Regions from separate parts of the uncultured Agrobacterium sp. genome, predicted to be linked through region 1. Evidence: riboswitches for the same ligand, from Rfam matches in the RefSeq annotation. Region 1 holds a riboswitch; each other region holds the start of a gene.
The links. Region 1 has a riboswitch for thiamine pyrophosphate ahead of thiB (thiamine ABC transporter substrate binding subunit). Riboswitches for the same ligand answer to the same signal wherever they lie in the genome.
Positions count from the first base shown of each region.

Region 2: it holds a riboswitch for thiamine pyrophosphate, as region 1 does, so the genes downstream of both, thiC (phosphomethylpyrimidine synthase ThiC) here and thiB (thiamine ABC transporter substrate binding subunit) in region 1, are expected to answer to the same signal.
Region 3: it holds a riboswitch for thiamine pyrophosphate, as region 1 does, so the genes downstream of both, QZ869_RS06950 (hydroxyethylthiazole kinase) here and thiB (thiamine ABC transporter substrate binding subunit) in region 1, are expected to answer to the same signal.

Region 1 is NZ_CAJYTV010000017.1:198,488-203,476, forward strand. Features, by position in the region: gene QZ869_RS16080 (thiamine diphosphokinase) at 1-142, shown strand, start outside; gene QZ869_RS16085 (ABC-F family ATP-binding cassette domain-containing protein) at 147-1,973, shown strand; gene QZ869_RS16090 (VOC family protein) at 2,035-2,427, shown strand; TPP riboswitch at 2,472-2,580, shown strand; gene thiB (thiamine ABC transporter substrate binding subunit) at 2,619-3,632, shown strand; gene thiP (thiamine/thiamine pyrophosphate ABC transporter permease ThiP) at 3,652-4,989, shown strand, end outside.
Region 2 is NZ_CAJYTV010000017.1:347,447-352,435, reverse strand. Features, by position in the region: gene thiO (glycine oxidase ThiO) at 1-718, opposite strand, end outside; gene thiC (phosphomethylpyrimidine synthase ThiC) at 720-2,543, opposite strand; TPP riboswitch at 2,651-2,762, opposite strand; gene QZ869_RS16745 (acyl carrier protein) at 2,939-3,190, shown strand; gene QZ869_RS16740 (acyl-CoA dehydrogenase family protein) at 3,190-4,371, shown strand; gene QZ869_RS16735 (amino acid--[acyl-carrier-protein] ligase) at 4,376-4,989, shown strand, end outside.
Region 3 is NZ_CAJYTV010000008.1:299,112-304,100, forward strand. Features, by position in the region: gene QZ869_RS06930 (AcvB/VirJ family lysyl-phosphatidylglycerol hydrolase) at 1-161, shown strand, start outside; gene QZ869_RS06935 (Xaa-Pro peptidase family protein) at 413-1,555, shown strand; gene QZ869_RS06940 (telomere resolvase) at 1,643-2,980, shown strand; gene QZ869_RS06945 (CHASE3 domain-containing protein) at 3,014-3,679, opposite strand; TPP riboswitch at 3,880-3,982, shown strand; gene QZ869_RS06950 (hydroxyethylthiazole kinase) at 4,050-4,790, shown strand; gene thiE (thiamine phosphate synthase) at 4,777-4,989, shown strand, end outside.

The DNA of each region.
Region 1 (4,989 bases):
CCGCTATCCCCTCAGTGATTTTGCGCTTGCCTTCGGCTCATCGCGCACTATGTCCAACGTGGCTGAGGGCGACATTCGCCTTCGCCTTAAAAGCGGCAAGGCTATCGTCCTTGCCCGTCCTTACGATCTGACCGGAGCCTGATGCCTTGGCACCCCCCATTCTGAAACTCGACGACATCGAGCTGACCTTCGGCGTGACCCCGCTGCTCGACGGCGCCAATCTGCAGGTGGAGCCGGGCGACCGCATCTGCCTTGTCGGCCGTAACGGTTCGGGCAAATCGACGCTGATGAAGATTGCCGCCGGTCTGGTGGAAGCGCAGTCCGGCGAGGTGTTCCGTCATCCGTCCGCGACGATCCGCTATCTGGAGCAGGCGCCGGATTTCGGCGCTTACGAGACGGTGCAGGCCTATGCCGAGTCGGGTCTGGGGCCGGGCGACGATCCGTATCGCGTCAGCTATATTCTCGAACATCTAGGGCTGACCGGCCAAGAAAATCCTTCGAGCCTTTCCGGTGGGGAAGCGCGCCGTGCCGCACTTGCCCGAGTGATGGCGCCCGAGCCGGATATTCTGATGCTGGACGAGCCGACCAACCATCTGGATCTTCCGACCATCGAATGGCTGGAAAGCGAATTGCAGCAGACGCGAAGCGCGCTTGTGCTGATTTCGCACGACCGTCGCTTCCTTGAGAAGGTGTCGACCGCCACCGTCTGGCTCGATCGCGGCCAGTCCCGCAGGCTCAGCCGTGGCTTCGGCCATTTCGAGGAATGGCGCGACAAGGTGCTGGAAGAGGAAGAGCTTGAGCAGCACAAGCTCGGCAAGGCCGTCGAGCGCGAAGAGCACTGGATGCGCTATGGCGTGACGGCACGGCGCAAGCGCAACATGCGCCGCGTCGGAGAGTTGCGCGACATGCGCGCCGCCTATCGCGGCCACAAGGGGCCGCAGGGCTCGGTACAGGCCACAGCCGTGGAAGCGCGCGAATCCGGCAAGCTGGTGATCGAGGCGGAGGCCATCACCAAGGCCTATGGCGATCGTACCATCGTCGCACCCTTTTCGCTGCGGGTGCATCGCGGCGATTGCATCGGTCTCGTCGGGCCGAATGGTGCAGGCAAGACCACGCTGCTCAAGATGCTGACAGGTACGCTCGCGCCCGATAGCGGCACGGTGAAGCTCGGCACCAATCTGGAAATCGCGACACTCGACCAGAAGCGCGAAGACCTCAATCCGAACGACACGCTGGCACATTACCTGACCGACGGTCGTGGTGAAAGCCTGCTGGTCAACGGCGAGCAGAAGCATGTGACCGGCTATATGAAGGACTTCCTCTTCCAGCCGGAACAGGCCCGCACGCCGATCCGCAATCTGTCCGGTGGCGAGCGCGCCCGTCTTATTCTAGCGCGTATCCTGGCAAGACCGACCAACCTTCTCATCCTCGATGAGCCGACGAACGATCTCGATATCGAGACGCTGGACCTGCTTCAGGAAATCGTCGCAAGCTTCTCGGGCACCGTCATTCTCGTCAGCCACGACCGTGATTTCCTTGATCGCACCGTGACCTCGACCATTGCGCCCGCCAATCCGGATGCGCCGGATGGCCGCTGGATCGAATATGCAGGCGGCTATTCCGACATGATGGCGCAGCGTAAGGGTGCGGCAGAAGACAAGAAGCGCTCGGACAAGCAGGAGAAGGCGAAAGTCTCGGCCAATGCCGCTCCCGCTACTGAACCTGCAAAGGGCAAGGGCAAGCTGTCCTTCAAGCAGAAATTTGCGCTGGAAAATCTGCCGAAGGAAATGGAAAAGCTGCAGCAAGAAATCGCCAAGCGCGAAGAGCGAATGGCCGATCCGCAGCTTTTCGCCAAGGACCCCGGCGCTTTCAACAAGCTGGCGGAGGAAATGGCAAAGCTTCGCCAAAAGCTGGAGGTCATGGAGGAAGAATGGCTGGAGCTTGAGATGCTGCGCGAAGAGATGGAAGGCTAGGCCTCTTTGACAGGCGCGTAAATATGGGCTCTGCTTTGTTCCAACAGGGAGGAGCCCGCCCATGCGCATGATCTTCGTCAATATGCCGGTCAAGAATATCGAGACATCGAAAGCCTTCTTCACCGCGCTCGGCTTCAGTTTCAATCCGGAATATTCGGATGAGCGCACGCTGTGCATGATCGTCGAGAAGAACATCTTCGTCATGCTGCTTCAGGAGGAGCGGTTTCGCGATTTCATCAATGGCGAGATTGCCGATGCAAAGAGCAGCACGGAAGTTCTGACCTGCCTATCCGCCTCCAGCCGTGAGGAAATCGACAGCATGTTGAAAACGGCACTCTCTTCCGGCGGGCAGGAGTGGAAGCCGGTACAGAATCAAGGCTTCATGTATGCAGGCAGCTTCCAGGATCCAGACGGCCACGTCTGGGAACTCGTGCATATGACGGAGCAGGCATAGCTTCTCGCGTCTTGCCAATAACCGATTGTCACATTACATCTTTTCTCGCTCTAACGGGGTGCTTTGTCTTTCGGGACAAGGCTGAGAGGCGAATGCCAACCCGAAGAACCTGATCCGGTTAACACCGGCGGAGGGATTAGACGGCTTCCATCCAGACGCCTATTCCCGTAACCCATTCGAGAAGGTGTCTGATGAACCCTCGTTTTTTGCTGTCCGGCCTCGTTGCCGCATCCTTCCTCCTGCCGGGCATCGCCTCTGCGCAGGATAAAAAAGTCCTCACCGTCTATACTTATGAGAGCTTCGTCTCCGAGTGGGGTCCAGGCCCAAAGGTGAAGGCAGCGTTCGAGAAGACCTGCGATTGCACCGTCAACTTCGTCGGCGTGGCCGATGGCGTGGCGCTCCTCAACCGGTTGAAGCTGGAAGGTGCGGGCTCCAAGGCGGATGTGGTGGTCGGTCTCGATACCAATCTTGTCGCCGAAGCCAAGGACACCGGGCTTTTCGAAGCGTCGGGTGTCGATGCTTCCGGGGCAAAAGTCCCAGGCGGCTTCAAGGATGACGTCTTCGTCCCATATGACTACGGCCACTTCGCCGTCATCTATGACACCCAGACGCTGAAGAACCCGCCCAAAAGCCTGAAAGAGCTGGTGGAGGGCGACCCGTCGCAGAAGATCGCCATTCAGGACCCTCGGACCTCGACGCCGGGTCTCGGCCTGCTGCTGTGGGTCAAGTCGGTCTATGGCGACAAGGCGCCGGAGGCTTGGACGAAGCTCAAGAACCGCGTTCTGACGGTCACGCCCGGCTGGTCGGAATCCTACGGTCTCTTCACCAAGGGCGAAGTGCCGATGGTGCTCTCCTATACCACCTCGCCCGCCTACCATATGGTGGCCGAGCACAGCGAGCGCTATCAGGCCGCAAGCTTCGAGGAAGGCCATTACATCCAGATCGAGGTCGCTGGCCTGTTGAAAAATGCGCCCGAAAAGGAGCTTGGCAAGAAATTCCTGGCTTTCATGCTTACGCCCGGCTTTCAGGATGCCATTCCGGAAAACAACTGGATGATGCCGGTCACTGCCACGTCGCAGCCGCTGCCGGATGCGTTCAGCAAGCTGGTGCAGCCGACCAAGACGTTCCTGATGTCGCCGGAAGAGGTGGCGAAGAACCGCAAGGCCTGGATCGATGAGTGGCTGACCGCGATGAGCGTGAAGTAAGCGCTAGGCGACGCCGCAGGTGATTGCGCGCAGCGACAGACGCAGGTTCTTGATGGGAGGCATGGCGGCATTCACCGCCGTGCTGCTCTTCATCGCGCTAGCGGTCGCGGCGCTTCTTTCCTCTGACAGCAATGCGGCGTCGAGCGCCCTCTTCGAACCCTATACGCTGCGCATCCTCCGGTTCACCCTTTGGCAGGCAACGCTCTCGACCGTGCTTTCGGTGGCTCTCGGACTGCCTGTTGCCTTGGCACTCGCGAGGCAGAGAGATTTTCCGGGCCGCATCTGGATCATAAGGTTGATGGCGGTGCCGATGGGGCTGCCGGTGATCGTCGGTGCCTTGGGGCTGATAGCCATCTGGGGTAGGCAGGGACTGCTCAATACGGCCCTTCTTTACGCAGGGGTGGAGCAGCCCTTCAGCATCTATGGTCTTTCCGGCATTCTCATTGCCCATGTCTTCTTCAATCTGCCTCTGGCCGTGCGCTTCTTTTTGGCGGGGCTGGAAAGAATACCGGGTGAATATTGGCGCATGAGCAGCGTTCTCGGCATGAACGCTATCTCCGCCTTCCGCTTCATCGAATGGCCGGTGGTGCGTCGGTTGGTGCCGGGGGTGGCGGGGCTGATCTTCATGCTCTGCGCCACAAGCTTCACGCTGGTACTGCTACTTGGCGGCGGTCCGGCTGCGACGACCATCGAAGTCGCGATCTATCAGGCATTGCGCTTCGATTTCGATCCGCCACGCGCCATTGCGCTGTCACTGATGCAGATCGCCATGACCGGCCTGTTGCTGGCTCTGCTTTCGCTTCTGCCGGGGGCAGATGCGGAGGGGCAAACGCAAGGCCAGGCGGTTCGTCGTTTCGATGCTTCGCGTCCGTTACGGCGGCTGTGGGACGGTATAATCCTCGTCCTTGCGGTGCTTCTGGTGGGGACGCCGCTCGTGGCAGTCGCTGCCTCCGGCCTGACTGCCGACCTGTGGCGCCTCTTGAGTGCCGAGGTGTTCCGTCGTGCGGCGATCACCAGCCTGTCCATCGCGCTCGTTTCCGCGTCGCTGGCCGTGCTGATCTCGGTCGCGCTTATCCGCGCCCGGCAAGTGATTTCGGATAGCAGCAAGCCTGGGCGGCTTGCGAAGCTTCTCTCGGCGATTTTGGGTGGCGGCGCGTCGATAGTGCTTCTGGTGCCGCCCGTGGTGCTGGGCAGTGGATGGTTTTTGCTGCTGCGCCCCTTCGGCGATGTTTCCGTCTTCGCGCCATTGCTTGTGGCACTCATCAACATGCTGATGGCCTTGCCCTTCGCCATGCGCGTTCTTGAACCCGCCTTCGCCACCCATCAGGCCAGAACCGGCAGGTTGGTTGCCAGTCTT
Region 2 (4,989 bases), 150 kb from region 1:
CCGCCTCCTCCGTCTCGATCATCGTCGCGCCCACCATTAAGCGCCCCGGCTCACGCGGGACGATGTAGAGCGGAATGCGCGGATGGAGGAGCCGTACCGGGCGCGACAGCGAAACCTCACTCGTGGCGAGATAGAGCATTTCACCGCGCACGCCCCGAAGTCCTGAGAGCGATCCGACCTGCGCGTGGCCGGTGCAATCGACGATGCGATCGAAGCCGCCTTCATCGGGTGGCCCTCCGCCCAGATGGAAGGTGACGCCGCTTTCCAGCAAACGCCGATGCAGCGCCGCCATCGCCAGCCGCGGATCGAGATGGCCTTCGCCCTGGAAGAACAGCCCATGGCGGAAGCGCCCGGTAAGGTCCGGCTCGAGTGTGGCAATATCATCCTCATCAACCAGCCGGTAGCCGCTGGTGCGCGACGCAAAGCGGGTGAGTTCCGCCTTGTCCCGTGCGGATGCCACCACCAGCGTGCCGTGGCGTGTGACGAGGCCAGGTGTGGCCTCCTCCCACCAGTCGAGCGCCGATTGTCCGAGGTCGAGCACCGCCTGCTCGGCGCTCTCCCTTTCGCACCACGGCGCCAGCATGCCGCCGGCAAACCAGGATGCGCCTCGGCCGATGTGAGGGGCGGTGTCGAACACCGTCACCGCACATCCGCGCCGCGTCAGCTCAAGAGCAGCCGTCAGACCGGCAACGCCTGCGCCTTTGATCAGGATGCGCATCTCATTCACCGGCCACGGGCTTTTCCAGCGGCATGTAGAGATCGCCACCCTGACGGAATTTTTCCGCCATCGCCTCCAGCCCCTCCTTCTGGGCTTCGGCGCGGATATCATGGGAAATGCGCATGGAGCAAAATTTCGGCCCGCACATGGAGCAGAAATGCGCGACCTTGTGCGCTTCCTTCGGCAGCGTCTCATCGTGATAGGAGCGTGCCGTTTCCGGATCGAGCGACAGGTTGAACTGGTCTTCCCAACGGAATTCGAAGCGGGCACGAGACAGCGCATCGTCGCGCAACTGCGCTGCCGGATGGCCCTTGGCGAGATCGGCGGCGTGTGCGGCGATCTTGTAGGTGATGACGCCCACCTTCACGTCGTTTCGGTCCGGCAGACCCAGATGCTCCTTCGGCGTGACATAGCAGAGCATCGCCGTGCCGAACCAGCCGATCATCGCCGCCCCGATGCCCGACGTGATGTGGTCGTAGCCGGGAGCGATATCGGTCGTCAGCGGTCCAAGCGTGTAGAAGGGCGCCTCGCCGCAGGTCTTCAACTGCTTGTCCATGTTTTCCTTGATCTTGTGCATCGGCACATGGCCGGGGCCTTCGATCATCACCTGGCAATCTTTGGCCCAGGCGATCTGCGTCAATTCGCCGAGCGTCTCCAGCTCGGCAAATTGCGCCGCATCGTTGGCATCGGCAATCGAGCCCGGACGCAGTCCGTCCCCCAGTGAAAACGACACATCGTAAGCGCGGCAAATGTCGCAGATCTCGTCGAAATGCTCGTAGAGGAAGCTTTCCTTGTGGTGGTTCAGACACCACTTGGCCATGATCGATCCGCCGCGCGAGACGATGCCGGTGACGCGATTGACGGTCAGCGGAATGTAATGCAGGCGAACGCCCGCATGGATGGTGAAGTAATCGACGCCCTGCTCGGCCTGCTCGATCAGCGTATCGCGAAACACCTCCCAGGTCAGATCCTCGGCAATGCCATTGACCTTTTCCAGCGCCTGATAGAGCGGCACCGTGCCGATCGGCACCGGCGAGTTGCGGATGATCCACTCGCGGATATTGTGAATGTTGCGCCCGGTGGAGAGATCCATCACGGTATCGGCACCCCAGCGCGTGGCCCAGACCATCTTCTCCACCTCTTCCGCCATGGAGGAGGTAACGGCGGAGTTGCCGATATTGGCGTTGATCTTCACCAGAAAATTCCGCCCGATGATCATCGGCTCGGCTTCCGGATGGTTGATATTGGAGGGGATGATGGCGCGACCGAAGGCCACTTCCTGACGGACGAATTCCGGCGTGACGTGATCTGGAATATGCGCGCCGAAGCTTTCGCCATCGCGGAGAAGCTTCTCCTGCGCCGCCTCGCGTCCGAGATTTTCGCGGATGGCGATATATTCCATCTCCGGCGTGATGATGCCCGCCCGCGCATAGGCCAGCTGGGTGACGGCCTTGCCATCCTTGGCCCGCAGCGGCTGGTTGCGCACGGGAAATTCCGGCGTCAGCCTTTCGCCGGTGGCAAAGCCATTGTCTTCCGGCTTCACATGCCGGCCCTCATAGGCTTCGACATCGCCGCGTGCGATAACCCATTCTTGGCGCAGGCGCGGCAGACCTGCATCGATGTTCACCAGATGCGCGGGATCGGTATAGGGACCGGAGGAATCATAGACCGTGACCGGCGGCTCGCCAGCGGTGGGATGGACTGCAATTTCGCGCATCGGCACGCGGATATACGGGTGAAGAACGCCCGGCTTGTGCACCTTGGTGGAGGCCGGCAACGGACCGGTGGTAACGGTTGGGGTGAGGTTTTTAGCGGCAATGTTCATCGTGAGGCTCCAAAGCAAAACAGTGGAGACCCAGTTCGAGCATGAAGACGAAAAGCGCGGGGATAGACGTGATGACGGTTCCCCGGCGTTAAGCCGGTTCTGCCAGAATGCCCGCGTTTGCACCGTCCCTACGCCAGTATGAACTGGATCAGGTTCAACGGGTCACTGCGCGCTCTAGCAGTATCTCAGCCCCTTGCCGGGACCCCCCTGGTGAATGGCGCAATCAAAAACCTCATGGCGCCGATTGTCAAGCTGGCAGTCCACCTGCGCCAAAACTGCATAGCGCGCAAAGCAATGTCACTGGAAATTAACCGCTCCACTTATGACAATGTTATGGTTTTAAATGTAACCACGAAGAACGCTATGATGGCTCTAGTTTAGGGAGATGAGCTCAGATGAATTCTACTATCCGTGACGTGCTGGCAAAGTTTGGCCAGCTTCCCGTTTCCGTCGACACGCTTGCCGACGATGCCGATCTTTATGCGGCGGGCCTTTCCTCCTTCGCCTCCGTGCAATTGATGCTTGGCCTCGAAGAAGCCTTAGACATCGAATTTCCCGACAGCATGCTGAACCGCAAGTCCTTTGCCAGCATCACCGCCATCGAAACCACGGTCAAAGCCATCCTCGACGGGAAAGAGGCCGCCTGATGAACCTCGCCGTCGCGCCTCACCGTGAAGCACTGAGCGCCAGGGCGGCGCGGGTGGCGGCGATTGCCGCAAAACATGCCGACGTGGTGGATACCGAAGGCCGCTTCCCGAAGGAGGCTGTTGACGCGCTTCGACAGGAAAAACTGCTCGGCATCCAGGTTCCCGTTCACATGGGTGGCGAAGGCGCCACCATGCTGGAGCTTGCCGATATCTGCTCCATTCTCGGCCAGGCCTGTTCGGCAACGGCGATGATTTACGCTATGCACCACATCAAGGCCTCGAGCCTTGTGGAGCATGGCGAAGACAGCCAATGGCACAGCGCGTTCATGCGCCGCCTGTCAAACGAACAATTGCTGCTTGCCTCCGCCACCACCGAAGGCGGCATTGGCGGCAATCTTCGCAATTCCATCTGCGCCATCGAAGTGGATGGTGACATCTGCCGCCTGGAAAAGGACGCGACCGTCATTTCCTATGGCAGCGAAGCCGATGCCATTCTCATCACCTCGCGCAGCAACAAGGATGCCGCTCCCTCCGACCAGGTGATGACGGTGTTTCTGAAGCACCAGTACAGCCTGGAGCGCACCCACGTCTGGGATACGCTCGGCATGCGCGGCACCCGCTCCGACGGCTTCCTGTTCAAGGGCGAGGCTCCGGCGGAACAGATCTTTCCCAAGCCCTTTGCCGAAATCGCGGCCCAATCCATGCTGGCCACCTCGCATCTTCTGTGGAGCGGCGTGTGGTACGGCATCGCGTCCGACGCTGTGGCACGGGCGCAGAGCTTCGTGCGCGCCGCCGCCCGCAAATCGCCGGGGTCCGCACCGCCCGGCGCGCTGCGACTGGCCGAAGTGTCGAACAAGCTGCAGATCGTCAAATCCAACGTGATTGCCGGCATCAAGGCCTATGACGAGACCAGATCCGACCCGGACAAGCTGATGTCGATGGGCTTTGCCATTGCCATGAACAACGTCAAGATCTGCTCGTCCGAGACCATTCTCGAAATCATCGAACATGCCATGCTGATCTGCGGCATCATGGGCTACAAGAACGGCACGCCCTACAGCCTTGGCCGCCACCTGCGTGACGCGCATTCCGCCCGGCTTATGATTTCCAACGATCGAATCCTGAGCAATTCCGCCAATCTCCTGCTGGTTCAGAAGCAGGATACGAGCCTTCTGAGGTAGGACCATGGACGCACAAACATCTTTCCTCGACAGGCTCTTCGACAAGGGTTTTCTCATCGATACCGGCGTGGACGGTCTCTATGGCCGTAGCGGCCAGTTCGAGGACGTCATCACCGGTCTTGAAAGCCTTGTCAGCAAGGTGGGCGGCGGCGACAAGGCCGAAGCGATCCGCTTTCCGCCCGGCATCAACCGCGCTTACTTCGAAAAGAGCGGTTACATGAAGAGCTTCCCGCAGCTTGCCGGCACCGTCCATTCCTTCTGCGGCTGCGAGCTTGACCACATCAACCTGTTGAAGACAATGGATGAGGGCGGCGACGACTGGGCGAAAGACCAGAAGATCACCGATATCGTGCTCACACCGGCCGCCTGCTATCCGCTCTATCCGACCATTGCCAAGCGCGGCAATCTGCCCGATGGCGGCGGTCTCTACGACATCCAGTCCTATTGCTTCCGCCATGAGCCTTCCAAGGACCCGGCGCGCCAGCAGCTCTTCCGCATGCGCGAATATGTCCGCATGGGCACCGAAAGCGACGTCACCGATTTCCGCCAGCTGTGGATGGATCGCGGCGTGGCCATGATGGAAGGCATCGGCCTCGACGTGAAGCTCGATATCGCCAA
Region 3 (4,989 bases), on a different contig from region 1:
AGTGCGTCTACGGCACGGAAGATGACGAAAGCGCCTGCCCTGCTCTGAAGGACAAGGGGATCGAACTGATCGCCATCGAAGGCGGGCACCACTTCGACGAGGATTACGAAGCTCTGACCCGCAAGATCGTCGCTTCACTGAAACAGCGGCTGCAAAAATAACGCGCGCGCTATTGCTGTCGACATGTTGAATACAGTGTGCAGCCTTTGTATTGCTTGAGATAGCAACAGCCCGAGAATCGAAATCGATTTTCGGGACTCAGGGTGCGTAGATCCAAAAGACGCTCGAAGCCATGCCGCACCAAGCAGATGAGTTGTTTGCAAAACGCATGGACGTGACAATGACCTGAGGCGTATGCGCTGTCTCATTGATGGTGGCGCGCATTCAGGCAAAGCAACCGAAGTGTGTAACAATGCAAATTGCCAATAAGCCCGCCGCCATTTCGAATGCCGAACGCCAGGAACGGCTCCAGCGCCTGCGAGAAAAAATGCAGGAGCAGCATCTCAGCGCAGTCCTTCTCGGCTCGACGGAAAGCCTGCGCTATTTCACCGGTCTGGTTTGGCATCAAAGCGAGCGACTGCTGGGCGCGGTAATCACTTCGGATGCATTGCACTACATCGTTCCCGGTTTCGAAAAGAGCCGTGTCGATACCCTGCCTCATATTGAGGGAGATATTCATATCTGGCAGGAGGAAGACAGCCCGGCAGCACTGGTCGCAAGACTTGCTGGTTCGTCCGGCCTTATTGCGCTGGACGACGCTCTACCGCTTTTCATCTATCACAGCCTCGCCGCCCAAGTCGGACAACAGCGCCTTGTCGATGGCGCGCCCGTTATCCGCAGCCTTCGATTGAAGAAATCTGCGGCCGAGATCGCCATTATTGATCACGCGATGAACCTGACGCTGGAGGTGCAAAAGCGCGCTCATGCCATGATGAGGCCCGGCGTGCGGGCATCCGATATAGTGCGCTTCATCGATGAGCAGCACCGCGCGCTTGGCGGCGAAGGCGGCTCTTCTTTCTGCATCGTGTCATTCGGACAGGCCACATCGCTACCCCATGGCGCTGACGGCGAGCAGATTCTTCAGGCGGGTGACGCCATTCTGGTCGATACCGGAACGCGGATCGATGGCTACCATTCCGATCTGACCCGCACTTATGTTCTGGACGATGCGGATGCCGATTTCGCCCATGCTTGGGCAATCGAGCGAGAAGCGCAGCAGGCGGTTTTCGACGCCGCTCAGCTTGGAAGCGCTTGCGAAACCCTTGATCATGCGGCACGGGCAGTCCTTTCGAGACACGGCCTTGGACCCGACTACGCCCTTCCCGGACTACCACACCGCGCAGGACACGGCTTGGGCCTGGAAATCCACGAGGCACCCTATATCGTGCGTGGAAATATACAGGTCTTGGAAGAGGGCATGTGCTTTTCAAACGAGCCCATGCTCGTCTACCCGCAGAGGTTCGGCATCCGCCTGGAGGACCATATTTACATGGCCGCGAGCGGCCCGCGCTGGTTTACGCAGCCCGCAAAATCACCAGCCGAGCCATTTTCGTGAGCACGGATTGTTATCGATCATCATATTTCATAGCTTGCTTCAAATTTATATATTTTCTATCCCAGACAGATTAGGGGAGAGAATCGTATGCCCGCCACCGAAAAAAGAAAAACGAAAACGCCAATCCTTGTCGACCGCATCGCGGAGTTCGTCGAGAAGATTAAAACGACGCGAAATGACGATGGCAACTTCGATACCAAGAAGATCGGCCGGCTTTGGGACGACGAGGTTCGATTTCATTTCGAGAATGGCAGAACGGCCAAGACGCTCGAGCTTTACATCGTCAAATATCGCTATGCGTTGAAAGACGCTTTCGGACCGAAGACGACGCCGCTCGCTATTTGCAACATGAAAAAACTGCGCGAGCGTCTCGATACGTTCATCCAGCGTGGCGATTATCCGCAAAGCGGCGTGGCGATGTCCATCGTTGAGAAAATCGAGCGGGCCGAGCACAATACCGCTGGGCGCAAACCTCGTTTCCTGCTGCGGGTTTCTGACTTCATCTCCGCCATCAATGGCGTCAGCAGCAAGGAAGAGATGCAAGCGCTATGGGACCGGGAGATGGATGCCATGGCCGACCGAACGCAGGCAACGGTAATTTCCTACATCACGAAATATCGAAACGCCATCCGTGAGGCATTCGGTGAGCAGCATCCCATGCTGCGCATCGCAGCCGGATCGCCTCAGCTTTACGATGAAGCCCGCAAAGCCAAGATGGCCAAGATCGCCACGAAGCACGGCTCGCTCATAACCTTCGAACACTATTCCGAAGTGATGAGACGCTGCAGACGCTATCTACATTCCGAGGATGCGTTGACGATCGGCATCGGCCTGATCGGCACCACCGGGCGACGTCCGTTCGAAGTCTTTACCCAGGCCCAGTTGATGCCTGCACCCTATGGAAACGGCGTTTCCAAATGGAGCGTTTTGTTCAACGGCCAGGCGAAGACCAAGCAGGGCGAAGGAACAAAATTCGGCGTTACCTATGAGATCCCGGTGCTGGAGCAATCGAAGATCGTTCTCGATGCGTATCACCGTCTGAGAAACAGCAGCGAGGGAAAGCTATGGTTCGGCATGACGATCGACGACTTCTCGAGTGATGCCCGGCTACCGCTGCGCGATGCGATGATTGCGAAATTCGAAGACATCTGGCCGAAAGAAGAGCCACCAAAGCCGTATGGCCTGCGCCACCTCTATGCCGAAATCGCCTATCGCAACTTCGCCCCTGCCAATGTGACGAAGAACAGCTATTTTGCTGCCATCCTCGGCCACAACAACAATGATCTGGAAACCTCGCTCTCTTACATGACTTACGCGTTTCCGGAAGATGAACAGGAATCAAAAGCACGAGCCGAGCGCGTTGCGGACCGCACGATCCGCCAGATGATCACCGTCAATCAGATCCCTGGTATGGCGGGGGGATAAGCACACCTGCCCCGTCTCGCGAGCGTGTGCGCGTTACGGCGCTTTCGAATATCGCCGCGCAAGATACATTTCGACCACCGCGCGCGTCAGAAAAGACGCTAGGCCCACGATGATCGCCACCACCCGAATGCGGAACTCGTCTGCCTCGACTTCGGCATGACGCGTGTCCAGCAGCGTATGCTCCGTAACAGTGATTTCGCCGATGACGTCTCGAATACGATCCATCGTACCGACTGCCATATAGCCGATCTCATTGGTACGGGCAGCATTGGCGCCCACGTCGTCGTAGAGCGATATGGAATGCTTGAGTTCCTCAAGCTTCTTCTCGATCAGCTGATCCATCGCTTTGACGCGGGCGACCTGCCCGGAATTGTCCGATATGCGTGTCATCAATTGATTTTGAAGCAAGTGGAGGCGCTCCATCGCCTTTTCGTACGGGGCAAGGTAGCGCTTGTCGCCACTGACAAGATATCCCCTTTGCCCCGTTTCGGCGTCGTCGAGCGCAATCAACACATCTTTCGTGGTATCGATGGCTTCGTAGGTATGCACCACCATATCGTAGTGGTCGCTCAAAAGGTCATGGGTCCAACTCGTGGCAAGGATACCGGCCGCAACGACCACACCCACCGGGATTGATCGCAGCAGTGTGGGAAAGGTCAGATATTTCTGACGCAATGAGGCCCAGGACCAGTCAGACATCTTGCGGATATTCCATACACATGCTGTCCAAGCTCTTCAACATCACGCCGACGCCAACCGTTCACTCAGGTGGCAGCTTATTCTACCAGATCGTTCAACGCGATAATAATCACGAAGTTCAAAGCGGCAGCATCGGAATAGGAGCCATACGCGCCTCTCTCAAAAATCTTGACACGCCATCGCTTTTCTCATTTAGCTTGATCCATTCCGAGGGGAGCATCGAACGATGCTGAGACGGCGCTGAGCCGGACCCTTGAACCTGATCCGGTTAATACCGGCGTAGGAACGGAACGGTCGCCGCCAGGCACAGCTTTCTTTCCATGCGCGCAGTTTATCCGGATCCGCAAAACGCGTATCTGGAGATGAACTGTTGAAGGCAAATATCCCCACTGCGGAGCAAGCGGCGCAACTCCTGAGCCGCGTGCGGGAGCACAGACCGCGTGTTCACTGCCTTATGAATACGGTGGTCCAGAAGTTCACTGCGGACGGCATCACAGCGATTGGCGGTATCCCCTCCATGACCTCTTCCGAGGAGGAAATCGAAAGCTTCGTCGTAAAGACCCACGCGTTGACGATCAATCTGGGGACACTGGACGCGGCCCGCCGCAAGGTCATTCGTATGGCCGTGGAGATCGCCAATCGCCACGGCAAGCCCTGGATCATAGATCCGGTCCACTGCGACTACTCTCCATCACGTTTGGATTTTGCACGTGAACTGAGCGGCCAGTCCCCCTCCATCGTGCGGGGTAATGCGGCGGAAATGGCGGTCATTGAGGATATTGACTGCGCGTTACGCATCCAGACCGGGGCGGTCGATCGCTTGAGTGACGCAGACCGCAAGATTCGGATCGTCAACGGTCACACCTTGATGGCGAAGGTGACAGGGACGGGCTGCCTTTCCGGTGGCGTCATCGCGGCCTTCATGGCCGTAGAGGAGGACGTCATGCTGGCGGCGGCATCGGCGCTCACCATAACGGGCGTTTCCGCGCAGATGGCCGCGAGACACGCAAACGGGCCAGGATCGTTCGAGGTCGCCTTTCTGGACGCGCTGTTCAATCTGACGCGCGAAGATATTCTCTCCCATGCCAGGATCGAACATGACGAAGATTGATTACCGGCTGAATGCCATCGTCGATGCCTCTCTCACCGACGTCGCGCCTCTTTCGCAACTGGCCGCAGTGGCGGCACGACATGGCGCAACGATCATACAGTATCGTGATAAGGCCTCGTCCACACGCCAGATGATCGAACAAGCCATAACCATCGTAGAGACGCTGCGCGGAACGGGCGTGCCGCTAGTGATCAACGAC